Regions from separate parts of the Thalassospira sp. TSL5-1 genome, predicted to be linked through region 4. Evidence: predicted binding sites of a transcription regulator. Region 4 holds the regulator's gene; each other region holds the start of a gene.
What was found. The regulator PhoB, encoded in region 4, activates phosphate uptake and scavenging genes when phosphate is short. The targets are predictions, from matches to a motif close to TNTCATAAAACTGTCA.
Positions count from the first base shown of each region.

Region 1: a site for PhoB is predicted at 1,723-1,738, ahead of pstS (phosphate ABC transporter substrate-binding protein PstS). Genes of this name have one in related genera too.
Region 2: a site for PhoB is predicted at 2,449-2,464, ahead of LF95_RS02035 (diacylglycerol/lipid kinase family protein). Genes of this name have one in related genera too.
Region 3: a site for PhoB is predicted at 2,148-2,163, ahead of LF95_RS08975 (choice-of-anchor I family protein). Genes of this name have one in related genera too.

Region 1 is NZ_KV880637.1:922,622-926,497, forward strand. It holds gene LF95_RS04325 (ubiquinone anaerobic biosynthesis protein UbiU) at 1-491, shown strand, start outside; gene LF95_RS04330 (ubiquinone anaerobic biosynthesis protein UbiV) at 488-1,453, shown strand; gene pstS (phosphate ABC transporter substrate-binding protein PstS) at 1,898-2,947, shown strand; gene pstC (phosphate ABC transporter permease subunit PstC) at 3,055-3,876, shown strand, end outside.
Region 2 is NZ_KV880637.1:421,392-425,267, forward strand. It holds gene LF95_RS02020 (BUD32 family EKC/KEOPS complex subunit) at 1-131, shown strand, start outside; gene LF95_RS02025 (glycosyltransferase family 4 protein) at 194-1,345, opposite strand; gene LF95_RS02030 (UDP-2,3-diacylglucosamine diphosphatase) at 1,342-2,274, opposite strand; gene LF95_RS02035 (diacylglycerol/lipid kinase family protein) at 2,480-3,448, shown strand; gene LF95_RS02040 (methyl-accepting chemotaxis protein) at 3,578-3,876, opposite strand, start outside.
Region 3 is NZ_KV880637.1:1,897,304-1,901,179, reverse strand. It holds gene LF95_RS08990 (DUF4123 domain-containing protein) at 1-645, opposite strand, end outside; gene LF95_RS08980 (NAD(P)/FAD-dependent oxidoreductase) at 1,036-2,070, opposite strand; gene LF95_RS08975 (choice-of-anchor I family protein) at 2,240-3,841, shown strand.
Region 4 is NZ_KV880638.1:758,450-762,325, forward strand. It holds gene phoU (phosphate signaling complex protein PhoU) at 18-749, shown strand; gene phoB (phosphate regulon transcriptional regulator PhoB) at 754-1,452, shown strand; gene LF95_RS13000 (cation:proton antiporter domain-containing protein) at 1,576-3,339, opposite strand; gene LF95_RS13005 (calcium/sodium antiporter) at 3,796-3,876, shown strand, end outside.

The DNA of each region.
Region 1 (3,876 bases), on a different contig from region 4:
TTGCCTTTGGCGGCATGTGCGTCATGGCCGAAGGGCGGTGTTCGCTGTCGTCTTATGCCACAGGGGAGAGCCCGAATATGAACGGGGTGTGTTCTCCGGCCCATCATGTGCATTACGAAGAACGCGGTGATGCGACTGTTTCCCGGTTGGGCGATTTTACCATCAATGTTTATGGGGCCTCGGAAACGGTGGGCTATCCCACCTTGTGCAAGGGGCGTTTTCGCGCAATGGGCAAGGCGGGATATCTTTTCGAGGAACCCACCAGCCTGGATGTTACCAGCATGTTGCCCGAACTTGAGGCCGCCGGTGTGACCGCCCTTAAAATTGAAGGCCGCCAGCGTGGCAAGGCCTATATCTCGCAGGTTGTGGGCAGTTTTCGGCGTGCGTTAGACCAGATTGCTGCAGGGCACGGCGCAACCACCAGCCGGCTTTCCCATATGACCGAAGGCCAAAGCGACACCACCGGGGCCTATCGGAGGAACTGGCAATGAGCATGTCTGTCAACAAAATGCCGTCATCCGTTTCCGACGCCCCATCTGCTGCACGGCTGGTGATGGGGCCGGTTCTGTTTCACTGGCAGGCCGACTATCTGCGCGATTTTTATGCCCGCATCGCGGATGAAGCCGATGTCGATGTGGTGCATGTTGGCGAAGTTGTATGTGCCAAACGCATGCCGTTTTTCGACCGCGAATGGCCCGATGTGATTGAAAGGCTGCAACGGGCAGGCAAGCAGGTGGTTTATTCCACACTGGCCCTGGTGATGGGCGACCGCGAGGTCGGTATTATTCGGGATCTGGCGGAAATGCCCGATATGCTGATCGAGGCCAACGATTTTTCCGCCATTGGTGTGCTGGCTGGGCGGCCGCATATGGTTGGGCCTTATGTGAATATTTATAATGAAGGGACGCTTCGTTATATGATCGAACGCGGGGCAACCCGCATTTCCCTGCCGTGGGAATTGCCCGAATCCTCGATTGCCAGCCTGTGTGCCGCTGCGCGCGATGTTGAAATGGAAATGCAGGTTTTTGGCCGGGTGCCGCTGGCGATTTCAGCACGGTGTTATTCGGCGCGCGCCAATGGCCTGCATAAGGATGGCTGCCGTTATGTGTGTGGTGATACACCCGATGGCATGAATGTCGATACCCTGGATGGTGCGCCTTTCCTGGCGGTTAACGGCCTGCAAACCCTGTCGGGGACCTATCTGGAATTGTCTGCCGAAATGGCGGATTTGCGCCAGGCTGGCATTAACCTGTTCCGCCTGTCACCCCATCGCTGCGATATGGTGGCGATTGCCACGGTTTATCGCCAGTTGTTGGGCGGGCATATCGGGCCAGAGGAGGCCCGCGAGGCCGTTTTGGATATTGCCGGGGATATTACCCTTGCCAACGGGTTTTTGCATGCCATCCCGGGGGCCGATCTGTATCGGATTCCGGGGCAGCCTCAGCCCGAATAAGTCTGTCTTTCGTGTAAATGGCCTGAAATACGTATTTCCGACCTTAAAATTTTACAAAACACAACCCGCTACAACCCGTCATTGTGATCTGTTTCACATTGACGGGTTTTCTTTTGGCGAAAATGCCGATTGTTGCGCAAAGGCTCGTAACTATTTGTTTTTAAAATTTTTTATATCTTGGTTGGTCAGTTTTTCATCTCTGGTGGCGATGTGGGGCCGACCTGTTACGGGTTGTGTTTCACATAAAAGGTTCCCCGTAGTGTGAACGATTTCACAAAACTGTAGGAAAAAATCGAAAAATCCGGGTGTAGGTTCTGCGCCATCGCAACGGTTTACAGCGAGCCGGGGCGAAAATTCATTTCAGAAGTTTGGTGGCGGTATTCTGCCGACAGTCAAATTTCACTGATTTTTTGATTTTGCCGCTATGGTGATTGGGAGAACCTCATGCTGACGACTTTTAAGAAAGGCATCCTGGGTGGTGCTGCTCTTTTGATGGCTGCCGGTGTATTTGCTTCGGCGCAGGCCACCGAAATTTCCGGTGCCGGTGCTACCTTCCCTTATCCGGTTTATGCAAAATGGGCCGAAGCCTATGAAGCAAAAACCGGTGTCAAGATGAACTACCAGTCGATCGGCTCGGGCGGCGGGATCAAGCAGATTAAAGCTAAAACCGTTGATTTCGGTGCATCTGACGCACCGCTGACCAAAGAAGAACTCGACAAGGCAGGCCTGGTTCAGTGGCCGATGATCATGGGCGGTGTTGTTCCTGTCGTGAACATCAAAGGCATCAAGGGCGGCGATGTTAAGCTGACCGGCCCGGTTCTTGCCGACATCTATCTTGGCAAAATCACCAAGTGGGACGACAAGCAGATCACCGATCTTAACCCGGACCTGAAACTGCCGTCAGAAGCCATTTCGGTTGTTGAGCGTTCGGATGGTTCAGGCACCACCTTTAACTTCACCAACTACCTGGCTGCTGTCAGCCCGGAATGGAAGAAAAACATTGGTGTCAACAAATCGGTTCAGTGGCCGGTCGGTGTTGGTGGCAAGGGCAACGAAGGTGTTGCTTCCTACACCAAACAGATCGACGGTTCGATCGGTTATGTTGAATATGCCTACGCCCTGCAAAACAACCTTGCCTACACCCAGATGAAAAACAAGGATGGCGAGTTCGTTTCTCCGACCGCTGCCTCGTTTGCTGCTGCCGCTGCCAATGCAGACTGGGCCCATGCGCCGGGTTACTACCTGATCCTTGGCAACCAGCCGGGTGCCAAAAGCTGGCCGATCACCGCGGCTTCTTTCATCCTGGTTCACAAATCCCAGGAAAAGCCGGAAACCGCCAAAGAAGTCCTGAATTTCTTTGACTGGTCCTTCAAAAACGGTGGCGAAATTGCCGACAAGCTTGACTATGTCGCCATGCCGGAAAACGTCGTCGATATGGTTGAAAAAACCTGGTCTGCCGACGTCAAAGGCAGCAATGGCAAAAAGATCTGGTAAGTTTGCTGCATAACTTACCTGACCAACCCGCCGCCGAACGATCTCGGCGGCGGGCTTTGGTGTTTTAAAGGTCGTTATATTTTTCCCTAGAAAACAGGTTTATTGCGGTGTCCGTAAAACAGTTCAGACCGGCATTTGATCGTGGTTTCCATAATCTGACATTCGGACTGTCAATGTTCGTACTGCTCTTGCTGGTCGCCATTCTGGCCTTTCTGGTGATGGGCAGTATCCCGGTTTTGCAAAATCAGGGATTGTCGTTTTTCATCAGTTCCGACTGGAACCCGGTCACGGATGTCTATGGCGCGCTTCCGGCCATCATCCAGACATTGATCACGGCCATCATCGCCCTTTTGATCGGCGTTCCGGTAAGTTTTGGCATTGCGATTTTTCTGACCGAACTTTCACCGGCCTGGATCGCGCGGCCGGTTGGAATGGCGATTGAGTTGCTCGCCGCCATTCCCAGTATCATTTACGGGATGTGGGGGCTGTTTGTTTTTGCCCCGACTTTTGGTGCCGCCCTGCAACGCTGGACGATGGCCAACCTGGCGCCAATTCCCGTGATTGGCCCGCTTTTTGCCAGCCCGCCAATGGGCATTGGTATTTTTACCGCCAGCATCATTCTGGCCATCATGATCGTTCCGTTCATCAGTGCGATGATGCGCGATGTCTTTACCACGGTTCCCGCCGTGCTTAAGGAATCGGCCTATGGGCTGGGTTGCACGCGCTGGGAAGTCGTGTATCGCATTGTGCTGCCTTATTGCCGTGCGGGCACGGTGGGGGCGGTCATGCTGGGGCTGGGCCGTGCGCTGGGCGAAACGATGGCGGTGACCTTTGTGATCGGTAATTCGCACCGGCTTTCGGCCTCCATCATGGGGCCGGGGGCGACCATTTCATCCTCGATTGCCAATGAATTTGTCGAAGCGGATTCC
Region 2 (3,876 bases), on a different contig from region 4:
CGGTTTACCTGGTGCTGATGTTGTTCCGCCGCTGGCTGGGAACGGATGCCTTGAACGCCGTGCAGACATATCAGATCCTGTGCCGCGATATCGACCCGCGCCAGTTAATGCGCAAGCAGCGGGCTGCCTGATTTTGGTGTGGATTTTCACAGGCAAGGTTATCTGATCGATTTTTTGCGACAGTGGGTTTGCCTTATTGTGCCGGTTGAGGGTGCGGGGTGCCGATATTTTGATCACCGGTTTTGGGGCCACCTGATGACATATCTTGCTGTTCAGATATCTCGGCAGTGGCCGCAACGCCTTCCCTGACGGAGATGCGTGTTGCGCTTTCGCCGTTATATCCGCCTGAAAACGGGGCAAGATTATACAAAAACTGCTGGGCTGAATTATGCCAGCTATAGTGCTCGGCCAGCGCGCGGGCGTCCTTGCGGTCCAGTTTCAGGGCATCAAGGGCGGCTTGGCGCAAGTCATTGTTAATGGCACCCGCCTTGGTGTCGCGCACAATATCGGCCGGGCCCTGCACCGGGAAAACGGCAACCGGTGTGCCCGAGGCCAGGGCCTCGAGAATGACCAGGCCAAAGGTATCGGTCTTGCTGGGAAATACAAAAACATCGGCCGAGGCAAAGGCAACCGCCAAGTCTTCGCCGGTCTTTTTGCCGAGAAATTGTGCCTTGGGATATTTCTGTTTTAAATCATTTAACTGCGGGCCATCGCCGACGACAAATTTGGTGCCGGGCAGGTCAAGATCCAGAAAATGGCCGATATTTTTTTCCACCGCGACCCGGCCGACAAACAGCCAGTGGGGTTTGGGAAAATCGCCAAAGCTGGCATCTTCACGCGGATGAAACAGCGACAGATCCACCCCGCGTGACCAGATATGCAGATTTTCAAAGCCCCAGTTTTTCAACTCGTCGCGCAATGATTCGGTCGCGACCATGACCGATTGTGATTTGCCGTGAAAACGGCGCATCCCGCGATAGGAAATTGATAGCGGCAATTTGGTGCGCGCATGAAGATATTCGGGAAAGCGGGTGTGATAGGCGGTGGAAAAAGGCAGTTTGCGCTTCAGGCAATAGGCGCGTGCGGCCTGGCCCAGCGGCCCTTCGGTGGCGATGTGAATGGCAACAGGCTGCATCGCGTCAATCATGCGCGATAATTTGCGCTTGGCAAAAATCGCCAGCCGGATTTCCGGATAGGTGGGGCAGGGAATGGTTTTAAACTGGTCGGGCGAAATGATGCGAACATCATGACCCTGTGCAATCAGTTCAGCACGAACCGTTTCCAGCGTTCTGACAACACCATTGATCTGCGGGCGCCAGGCATCGCTGACAATCAGTATTCTCATGCTGTTTTACCAATCGCATTATTGTTTTGGGGGCTGTTTGTCATGACGCGGGCATTGGCGGCCGACGGCGCATTGTCCGGGGTGGTGGCGCTGCGAAACAGCGACATCAAACGACCCAGGCCCGCACTTGCCGGGCTGCTGGCGGAATTGCCACCAATATAGGTCATCGCCATATTGCGCATATCGGCCCAGTGCAGCAGTTCCAGCTCGCCATCCTTGTGTTCGACAAGGGCCGTACAGCTTTCAACCCAGTCACCGTCATTGCAATACAGCACATTGCCGATCATGCGTTTTTCGGCATGGTGGATATGGCCGCACACAACCCCGTCCACCTTGCGTTTGGTGGCGGCATGGGCCACGGCATTTTCAAAATCGCAAATGAACTGAACCGCGTTTTTAACCCGGTTTTTCAGATAGGCCGACAGCGACCAGTACCCGTATCCCAACTTGCGCCGGGCGGCGTTGAAATACCGGTTGAGCATGATGGCAAAGTTGTAGGCGGTATCGCCGAGATAGGCCAGCCAGCGGGCATATTTGACAACCCCGTCAAATTCGTCGCCGTGAATGACCAAAAGGCGTTTGCCATCGGCGGTGGTGTGAATGTCGTTCATCCGCACATCGACATGGCCGAATGTCATATCCACAAATTCGCGGGCAAATTCGTCATGGTTGCCGGGCACAAAAATCACCTTGGCGCCGTTTCTGGCTTTTTCCATGATATTTGTGATCACGGCATGGTGGCTTTCGGGCCAATACCAGCTTTTCTTCAGGCGCCAGCCGTCTATGATGTCGCCCACCAGATAATAGGTGTCCGCCGTGACTTCGTTGAGGAAATCTACCAGCAGTTCCGCCTGGCAGCCGCGTGTGCCCAGATGCACATCTGAAATCCATACCGTGCGGTAGTGGGGTTTCGTGTTCATTGCTGTCATCGTCGCCCTCCAGGTCCCCATGCAAAGGATGGTCAGGCACCTTAATTATTGGGCTCGACCAATATCTGAATAAAACAAAAGGCGCGAATATATAACCCGTTCACAGAAATTTATCAGTGTTGAAAGGATTTTGTTACATAATTACTTTTCTATGGGATGTTGATCGAAAGTATTTTTCAGTTTTATTACAGGTAATATTTGTTTCATGGTCAATGACGGCATTACCATTATTTTTAATCCGCGTGCCGGGGGCAACAAGCAGCGTTTCCTGTCGGCTATCCTGCAACGTGCGGGGGTAAAGGCAGAATTATTACAGACCACCCATCCCGGTCATGCCCGTGAATTGGCGCGGCGGGTGCGGGCCGGGCGCAGGCTGTATGTGGCCGGGGGCGACGGGTCGCTGAACGAAGCCCTGAATGGTTTGCTGGATGCCCAGATCGACGGGCACGAGGTGCCGCCTCTTGGCATTATTCCGCTTGGAACGGCCAATGTTCTGGCTGTCGAGGTCGGATTGGGGGTGAATACCCGTGCTGTTGCCAGCTACATCAATGATCCGGTTTATGTCTGGGTGCGGCCGGGATTGCTGAACGGTCGGGCATTTTTTCTGATGGTGGGCATTGGGGCTGATGCCGATACGGTTGCCAATGTATCGCTAAGGTTGAAACGCCTGATAGGCAAAGGGGCCTATGTGCTTGAGGGCCTGCGCAACATCGCCTTTCCCCGCCATCGCGATTTCGAGGTGCATATCGGCCGGGAGCAATACCGTGTTGCCGGGGTTGTGGCTACCCATGCCAGCCATTATGGCGGCAAATTTATCATTTCACCCGATGCGTCGCTGACGGATAATAAACTTGATGTCGTGATGATGCCCGCCAGCGGCAGCCTGGCAACGGCACGCTATGGCCTGGCCTTGACGATGAACCGCCTGTTTCGCCAGTCCGATGTCAGTGTCGTGCGGACCGAACGGTTAACGATCACCAGTCATTGCGGGCCCGCGCCGGTGCAAATTGATGGTGAAAATGCCGGAGCCTTGCCCTGTGAAATCAGTTTGTCGCCCTATCCGGTTCGGCTGCTGGTTCCGCGCGCCTATTTCGAGGCAACAAACAGTCGGGCGGGGGGCGAACTGGGGGGCGAACCATCCGAACCTTTGCGCCTTTCCAATCGCGAAACATGACGAATGGTGCGTTGGTAACGTTTCAAAGGCGACCGGGAGATGATTAACCCTGTCGCCTTTGTCGTGTTAGAAGATACGGTGCTTTGTCCCATTCCGGGAATTTGCGCCTTTGGGATTTTTCACGAAACTTTATCCGGCACGGACTTTGGCGATAAACGTGTCTACTTCGCGTCGCAGGTTTTCCGCCGATGTTGAAAGTTCCCGTGCGCTTGACAGAACCTGTTCTGCGGCGGCGCCGCCTTCATTGGCGGCTTCGCTAACCTGGGTAATTGCACTGGAGACTTCCTGTGTCCCGGCGGAGGCCTGGGCGACATTCTGGGCGATTTCCTGGGTGGCGGTGTTTTGCTCCTCCACGGCAGACGAAATGGACGAGGCCGTTTCGCGGGTGCGCGAAATTACTTCGGAAATATCGCGAATGGCATCCACAG
Region 3 (3,876 bases), on a different contig from region 4:
GCCCTTGAACATGCAGCGCCACGGCATTTCACAGTTTTCTAACTCGCTAAACCCGCCGGTCAGTTTGGCGGCATCTATCACCGCATAGGTTTTAAGCGGCGGGACATTTTCGGTATCGCCATAGAAGGCTATTTCTGCATCGCTCGGCGCGACATCGCCAAAGAGTGGTCCAAACAGAGCATCCGGCACGGTTTTGCGTGGATGCACGCCAAACTGGGCATCAAGCGGTGCAATCCCGGTTATTTCTTGGATTTCCAGCCAGTTTTGCGGTTCCGGTGCGGTGCTTGCGGCATTGGCAAGGCCACCAAGTTCGACCCTGTGCAGATCATGAACCTGGCGGGCGAGATGCAGGGCCTGTTTTTCACGAGCATGGCGCACCATCCATTCGGTGGCGGGCATCACATCTTCCGCCCATAACAAACGCAGCGGTCCTTCGGCATCCCCGGTTTTTGTTTCGGACACATGCGCACGCAATACGGTTTCATAGGCATCACGGTTTTCTGCCCAAACCGCCACCACGCCGCTTAAAGTTTCGCGCACAGTTGCCGTCTCTGCCATAAACCCGACATCGGTTTCATGGTCGTTGCCAAGATCACGCACAAAGTGACAATGCCCCAACCAGGGCTCGAACTTTGCTTTCGTCATGTCAGATGCACCATCAGGTGATTTCCTTGCACAGCCCGTCGCCAAACACGTTTTTTTGGCCGAAGGCTAAACCATGCCAAAACCCCATGAGCAGCGTCTGCCGGAAATTTCACCAAAACGACAATTTCGCCAAAACGAAATAAGCCTTTGTTTTTAAGATATATTATTGGGATATGGTCGATCATGCCGAATGGCATTCCGGGCGGATTTCCGCCCGGTTAGGCGGAAATCCGCCCGGTCAGGCCAAAACAACCCGCAGAATCGGGTGCGTTGCATCGTTGGTTGTGGGTAGGGTTTTGCTGGGGCCGGTTGTCGCCCTTGCTTTGCCGATCTTGAGTAATCAGCTCAAGTCATACACGCCTGACCGACGGAATGTTGGGGCTTGGGTTATTACCCCTGTAGGGCGTCGATCATGGCATGGGCCGCAGCTTCACCACTTTGAAACGCGGCTTCGATGCGTGCGCCCATGCACCAGTCACCGGCGGCAATGACACGGCCATCGGCAGAGGCAAAATGACTTTGCCCCAGCGGGCTTGTCGTGCGGGCATAGCGCCAGCGATGTGCCTGGCTTGAAACCGGCATCGGCAGTCTGGCACCTGCCTGCGCAAAGACTGTTTTTGTGACTGCGGTTATTTGGTTCACCACATCTTCGGCTTTTTCTTCCAAATGGGTTTGGGACCAATCGACCGATGCGTGGATGGTCCAGCATTCATAAGGTGCCGGGGGTGATATTGCTTTTGTAAGCGGATTGCGACCAATCCAGGATATGGCCGGATCGGGTTTGGAAAACACATCAAAGGGAAGGGCTGTGGACTCCTGAAACGCTAACATAACAGCCCAGCAGGGTGCCATTTTAACGTCGTTTATAACGTCAAATCGCGGCGAGAGAGGCATAAGGAGTTCGGCACTTTGTGGTGCCGGGATGGTAACGATCACGCCGTCAAACTCACCATGTGATATCCGGTTTTTATGGTCCTGCTCTGATGCGAAGCTGTAAAGCTGGTAACGGTTGTGATTTGTCGGGGCAATTTGTGCGATACGTGTCTTGCACTGAATGTCGAAGCCGGAATTTAAGGAACTGACAAGTTTGTTCATTGCGGGCTTCCCGCGATACCATGTTTCTGGCGGTTCGGGGGCTATGGTCGGTGTGGTTGTTGGGTCAGGCCACTGTTGTGCCGCCCAATGTTCAGCCGCGCCGCTATCAACGGCATTTTCAAGATATTGCACAAAATCGGGGTGGCGGGCAGTGGCATATTGGGCACCATGATTGAATATCCCGTAATCTGTTCTGCGGGCTGCCAGACGACCGCCCAGGCCACGGCTTTTTTCAAAAACCTGCACCTTATGTCCGGCGCGATGAAGGATATGGGCGGCATTGAGCCCGGTCATTCCGGCGCCGATGACGGCAATTTCAAAACGTGGCATACGGTTTAATCCTGCTGATATTCTTATGAATAAGATACGCAAAATGCAACCAAACGGAGCACTTAACTCAGCCCGATATTTATAAAAGCGTCATATCGGTGTCATAATAGCGTTACCGCTGGCAGGCATGTTGTCGCATTTGCCAATTTTTGACAAAGGGGACAAATCAATGCGTCGTTCGATTATGATGGCAGGTGTTGCCATTTCCGGTTTGCTTACGGCCTGTGCAGGCAACGGAACTTCAATGGATAACGGCATCAGCCTGCGAAGTGCAAATGTGGTGCCCCATCGTTTGAGCATTGCGCCTCTTGGAGAATATCGCACCCATTTGTTTGATGAAGGCGGGGCAGAAATTGTCGCCTATGACGTCGCAAGCAAGCGGGCTTTCGTGGTCAATGGTGGCGATAAGGGGATTGATATTCTTGATATTTCAGACCCGATGAATGTTTCAAAAGTTTCGACCATTGCCCTTTCAAAATGGGGTAAGGCCGCGAATAGTGTTGCCGTTCATAACGGGCTTGTCGCTGCTGCGGTTGAAAATACCGACAAACAGGCCCCTGGGCAGGCGGTGTTTTTTGACATCGATGGTAACTTCAAGGCCGCTGTAAAGGTCGGTGCATTGCCCGACATGATTAAATTCACCCATGATGGCAAACATGTGCTGGTTGCCAATGAAGGTGAGCCGAATGATGCCTTTGGCAATGACCCGGAAGGAAGCGTTGCCGTAATTTCCGTTCCGGACGATGTTACGAAAATGACCGATGCGGACGTTCGTTTCGCCCGGTTTGATGCCCTGAATAATAAAAAACTGCCTGCGGGAATGCGCACCGCCAACCCTGGCACATCCAGTGTGGCACAGGATATTGAACCGGAATATATCGCGATTAGTGCGGATGACCGGAAGGCCTATGTGACCTTGCAGGAAAACAACGCCATTGCGATTGTCGATATCGCATCAGCGCGTGTTAGCGATGTTGTTGGCCTGGGTTTCAAGGACCACATGGTAAATGCGATGGATGCCAGCAATAAGGATGGTGCCATTCGCATCAAACCCTGGCCGGTATTTGGCATGTATATGCCAGACACCATCGCCGGGATCGAGATTGACGGCAAAAATTATTACATCATCGCTAACGAAGGTGATTCCCGCGACTATAAAGGGTATAGCGAGGAAGCCCGCGTTGCTGACCTGAAACTCGACCCGTCTGCTTTCCCCAATGCAAAAGAATTGCAAAAGAAGGAAAACCTTGGTCGTCTGAAGGTTACAACCGCACAGGGTGACATCGATGGCGACGGTGATTTTGATCGGTTGTTCAGCTTTGGTGGGCGGTCATTTGCCGTTTTGGATGATCAGGCTGATATGATCTTTGATAGTGGAGATCAGATTGAGCAGTATCTTTCGGCCTATCTGCCCCGTGACTTTAATTCAAATAATGACGAAAATGGCAGCTTTGATGATCGGTCCGATGACAAGGGACCAGAGCCGGAAGGGGCCGCAGCGGGCTATGTAAATGGCGTTCCGTATGCCTTTATCGGGTTGGAACGCCAGGGGGGATTTATGGTGTATGATCTGACCAACCCGGCCAATCCGCAATTTGTGACCTATCATACGGATCGTAACTTTGAGGGTGATCCCAAGCAGGATACAGCAGGCGAATTGGCGCCCGAAGGGATGTTGTTTATTGATGCCAAACATAGTCCGACGGGTAATGCGATGCTTGTGGTCGCGTCCGAAGTTTCCGGCAGCACCATGCTTTATGATTTGAAGTAACAGAGATCATCGTCAATATGTTTTGGCAATGATAT
Region 4 (3,876 bases):
GGGCAGGAGGTAATTCCATGAGAAAAGAAGAAACCCATATTGTCAGTTCATTCGACGAAGAACTGACCCGGTTGAACAATATCATATCCCAGATGGGCGGCCTGGCCGAAAGCCAGCTGATTTCGGCGATCCGCGCGATTTCCAAGCGCGATTCCGAATTGGCCGAACAGGTCATTGTTTCAGACCTGCGCATCGACAAGCTGGAACAGGAAGTTCAGGATTTCGCTGTGCGTGTTCTGGCCCTGCGTCAGCCAATGGCCGATGATTTGCGCCAGGTTGTAACCGCGCTTAAATTGTCAAATGATCTGGAACGCATTGGTGATCTTGCCAAAAACATCGCCAAGCGCGCCCAGGTTCTGAACCAGATCCCGCCGATCCGCCCGGTTCAGGTCATTCCTAACATGGCCCGTCTGGCACAGGAAATCATCAAGGATGTTCTGGACGCCTATATCGAGAATGACGCGGAAAAAGCCCAGCGCGTGTGGGCCCGTGACCAGGAAGTGGATGATATGTACAATTCGCTGTTCCGCGAATTGCTGACTTACATGATGGAAGACCCGCGCAACATTACCGCATCGACCCATCTTTTGTTCATTGCCAAAAACATCGAACGCATCGGCGACCATGCCACCAATATTGCCGAAACGATCTATTACCGCATCAAGGGCGAGGATCTGCCGGTGGATGGCCGTCCCAAAAACGATGCTGCCAATTTTGCCGTGATTGAACCCAACGAGGCAGGGGAATAACAGGATGGATCCTACGGTTCTTATTGTCGAGGATGAAGCCGCCATCGTCACGATGTTGCGCTACAACCTTGAACGGGAAGGCATGAATGTTGTGGAAGCCGGTGACGGGGACGAAGCCCTGAAAATCATGGCTGAAACCCATGTCGATCTGGTCCTGCTGGACTGGATGCTGCCGGTCATGTCCGGGATCGAAGTATGCCGTCAGATCCGCCGTAAACCGGAAAGCCGCGATTTGCCGGTGATTATGGTGACAGCGCGTGGTGAAGAAGGCGACCGCATTCGCGGCCTTGATACCGGGGCGGATGACTATGTGACCAAGCCCTTTGCCATTGGCGAATTGCTGGCCCGTATCCGTGCGCTTTTGCGCCGGTCGGGTCCGGCGCAACCACAGGGGCAGTTGATCTATTCCGATATCGAAATGGATCTGGCGGCACATCGTGTCAATCGCAGCGGCAAACCCATTCATTTGGGGCCGACGGAATTTCGTCTTTTGCGGTATTTCCTGGAACATCCGGGCCGGGTTTTTTCGCGCGAACAGCTCCTTAACGCTGTTTGGGGGCCGAATATCTATGTCGAAACCCGCACGGTGGATGTGCATATCCGCCGTTTGCGCAAGGCCCTGAATGACGTTAAAGGCACCAAGGATGTGATCCGCACTGTGCGTGCCGCGGGTTATGCTTTGGATGACGATGCGGCGGCGTAAGCGGCTTTTTTATTTCGTCAAATTGTGACAGAAATTCGCAATTTACACTGAAAATACAAGGCCCTGTCATAATGGCAGGGCCTTGTTTTATGCGGTGTGGAAGGCGGGCTTTGCCAATGCCTTTTATGCCTTGTGTTCCGGTTCGTTGGTTGCCGAAGCCGGTTTCGTTGCGGAGGCGGATGAATGAGAAGGCGAACGTGGGGCCAGCTCATTCATCAGCAGCATGTCGGCCCGGCGGAATTTGGCAATCTCGCTATCAATTTCATCTTGTGGAACATCGCAGGCGGAAAGCACATGGTCCGACAGGCGCAAGCCTGTTTCCAGCACTTCGGGGATGGCGGCATTCGCCCCGCTGCGTGACAGCGCGCCGATATGGGAAATATCCTGGGCACGGGCAAAAATTCTCAGGTGCGGGTAATGCTGGCGCAGCAAGGCTACGGTTTTCTCGGTTTCATGCGGCGAACCCATCGCAACGGCGGCAACATGTGCCTGATCGGTGTGGGCGGCCCGGAAACTTTCCGGTCGGGACCCATCGGCGAAATAAACCGGCAGGCCTTCGGCACGACCACGCGCCACCTGCTGGGCATCGGAATCCAGAACGATAAAGGGAATGTTGCGGGTTCTTAACAAACGGGCCAATACCCGGCCCACACGCCCACAGCCGATAATCAGAACATGATGGGCGACCCCATCGGTATGGGCCTCGATTTCACCGAGTTGGTCAGTTTCGCGTGGATGAAAAATATCCTCCAGCTTTTTGCCAAGGCCAATCATGCTGGGGGTCAGGGCCATTGAAATGGCGACAATCGGCACCAGAATAGCCGCCAGTTGCGGGGTGATTGCGCCATTTTGCGCGGCCAGCGAAAACATCACAAAGGCAAATTCACCGCCGCCCGCCAGCCCCAGGGCAATGCGCATCGATACCGCCCGGTCAAACCGTGTTGCCAGGGACAGTAAAAACAAAATCGCCCCCTTGATCAGCAACAGGGCCAAAACCCCCAAAATGACGGTCAGCGCATGATGATAAACCACCCCGACATCCACCGACATGCCGACCGACATGAAAAACAGGGACAAAAACACGCCGCGAAATGGCGCAATGTCGGCTTCGATCTGATGGCGAAATTCGGTTTCGGCCAGCATCACCCCGGCGATAAACGCCCCTAATGCCATCGAAAGACCGGCCATTTCCGTCAAGGTGCTGGCGGCCAGCACGGCAAATAGGGTGCCAATGGCAAATAGTTCCGGGTTATGCAGGGCGGCAATGGCGCGAAACATGGGCCGCAGCAAAAAGCGCCCGGCCAGCAGCAATACGGCAACGGCCCCCACACCGGCGAGGATGCTGACCCACGGGCTGGTGGTGCTGGCGGTATTGCCCGCCGCCTGTACCATGATCAGAAAGGGGCCAACCGCCACATCCTGAAGCAGCAAAACTGCCAGGGCGGCCCGGCCAAAACGGGTGTGAAGCTGTCGTTCGTCTGAAAGCTGCTTGAGGATAATCGCGGTGGACGAAAGGGCCAGGGCCCCGGCAATCACCAGCGCGCTGGGCAAGGGCAGGTCGATGGCCATCAGAACGACAAAACCAATGCCCAGCGTCACGGTTATTTGCAAAACCCCCAAAGCGGCAAACTTGCCGCCGATTACGCGCAACCGTTCGCGCGATAGTTCCAGCCCGATCATGAAAAGCAGGAAGACAACACCCAGTTCGGCAACGGTGGAAATATCGCGATTATCGGGAATAAGTCCCAGCCCAAAGGGTCCGATCACCAGGCCGCCAATCAGAAAGCCAATGATGGAATTGGCCTTTAATCGCTGCGCAATTGGCACGGCAATTACGGCAGCACTCAGGATCAGGAATAGCTCGAAGAGCACAGTGCTATGGGGCATCAGGTTTCATCCAGGGGCGTTAACTTTAGGGCCAGTCATACACGTTCCCGGTTATTGCGACCATAGCGCAATAGGGTGGAGACATGATGCGAATCTGACTTTGGGCATGGTTATGGAGCGGTAAAAACGGTTTGTCTTCATAATCGTCGGGGGACGAATGCGTATGAGGCCTTTTGGTATTTGATGCGGGGACAGGACAGTGTGTGACAGGATAAGTGGAAAGCACCCGTGATTGGCATTGCATGCGGTCTCACTCCCGATATCTATTGGCATATCCTTTGTCTCCTGGCTGTGTCTTGGATAACAATAGGCAAATATGCCCCTTTGCAAGACGGCTTTCGTCGCATTATTTGGGGCGAGATCGCTTGCGTTTAACAGGGCGCACTGCCATCTTGCGCGGTAATGCTCTCTCGCATAGGCAGGGCGTATTTTTAAATCATCAATGGCAGACCAATTTTGGAACAGCTTATACCCTATTTGCAAATCGTTGGCGGACTTGTTCTTTTAACGGCCGGGGGCGAATTTATGGTGCGGGGC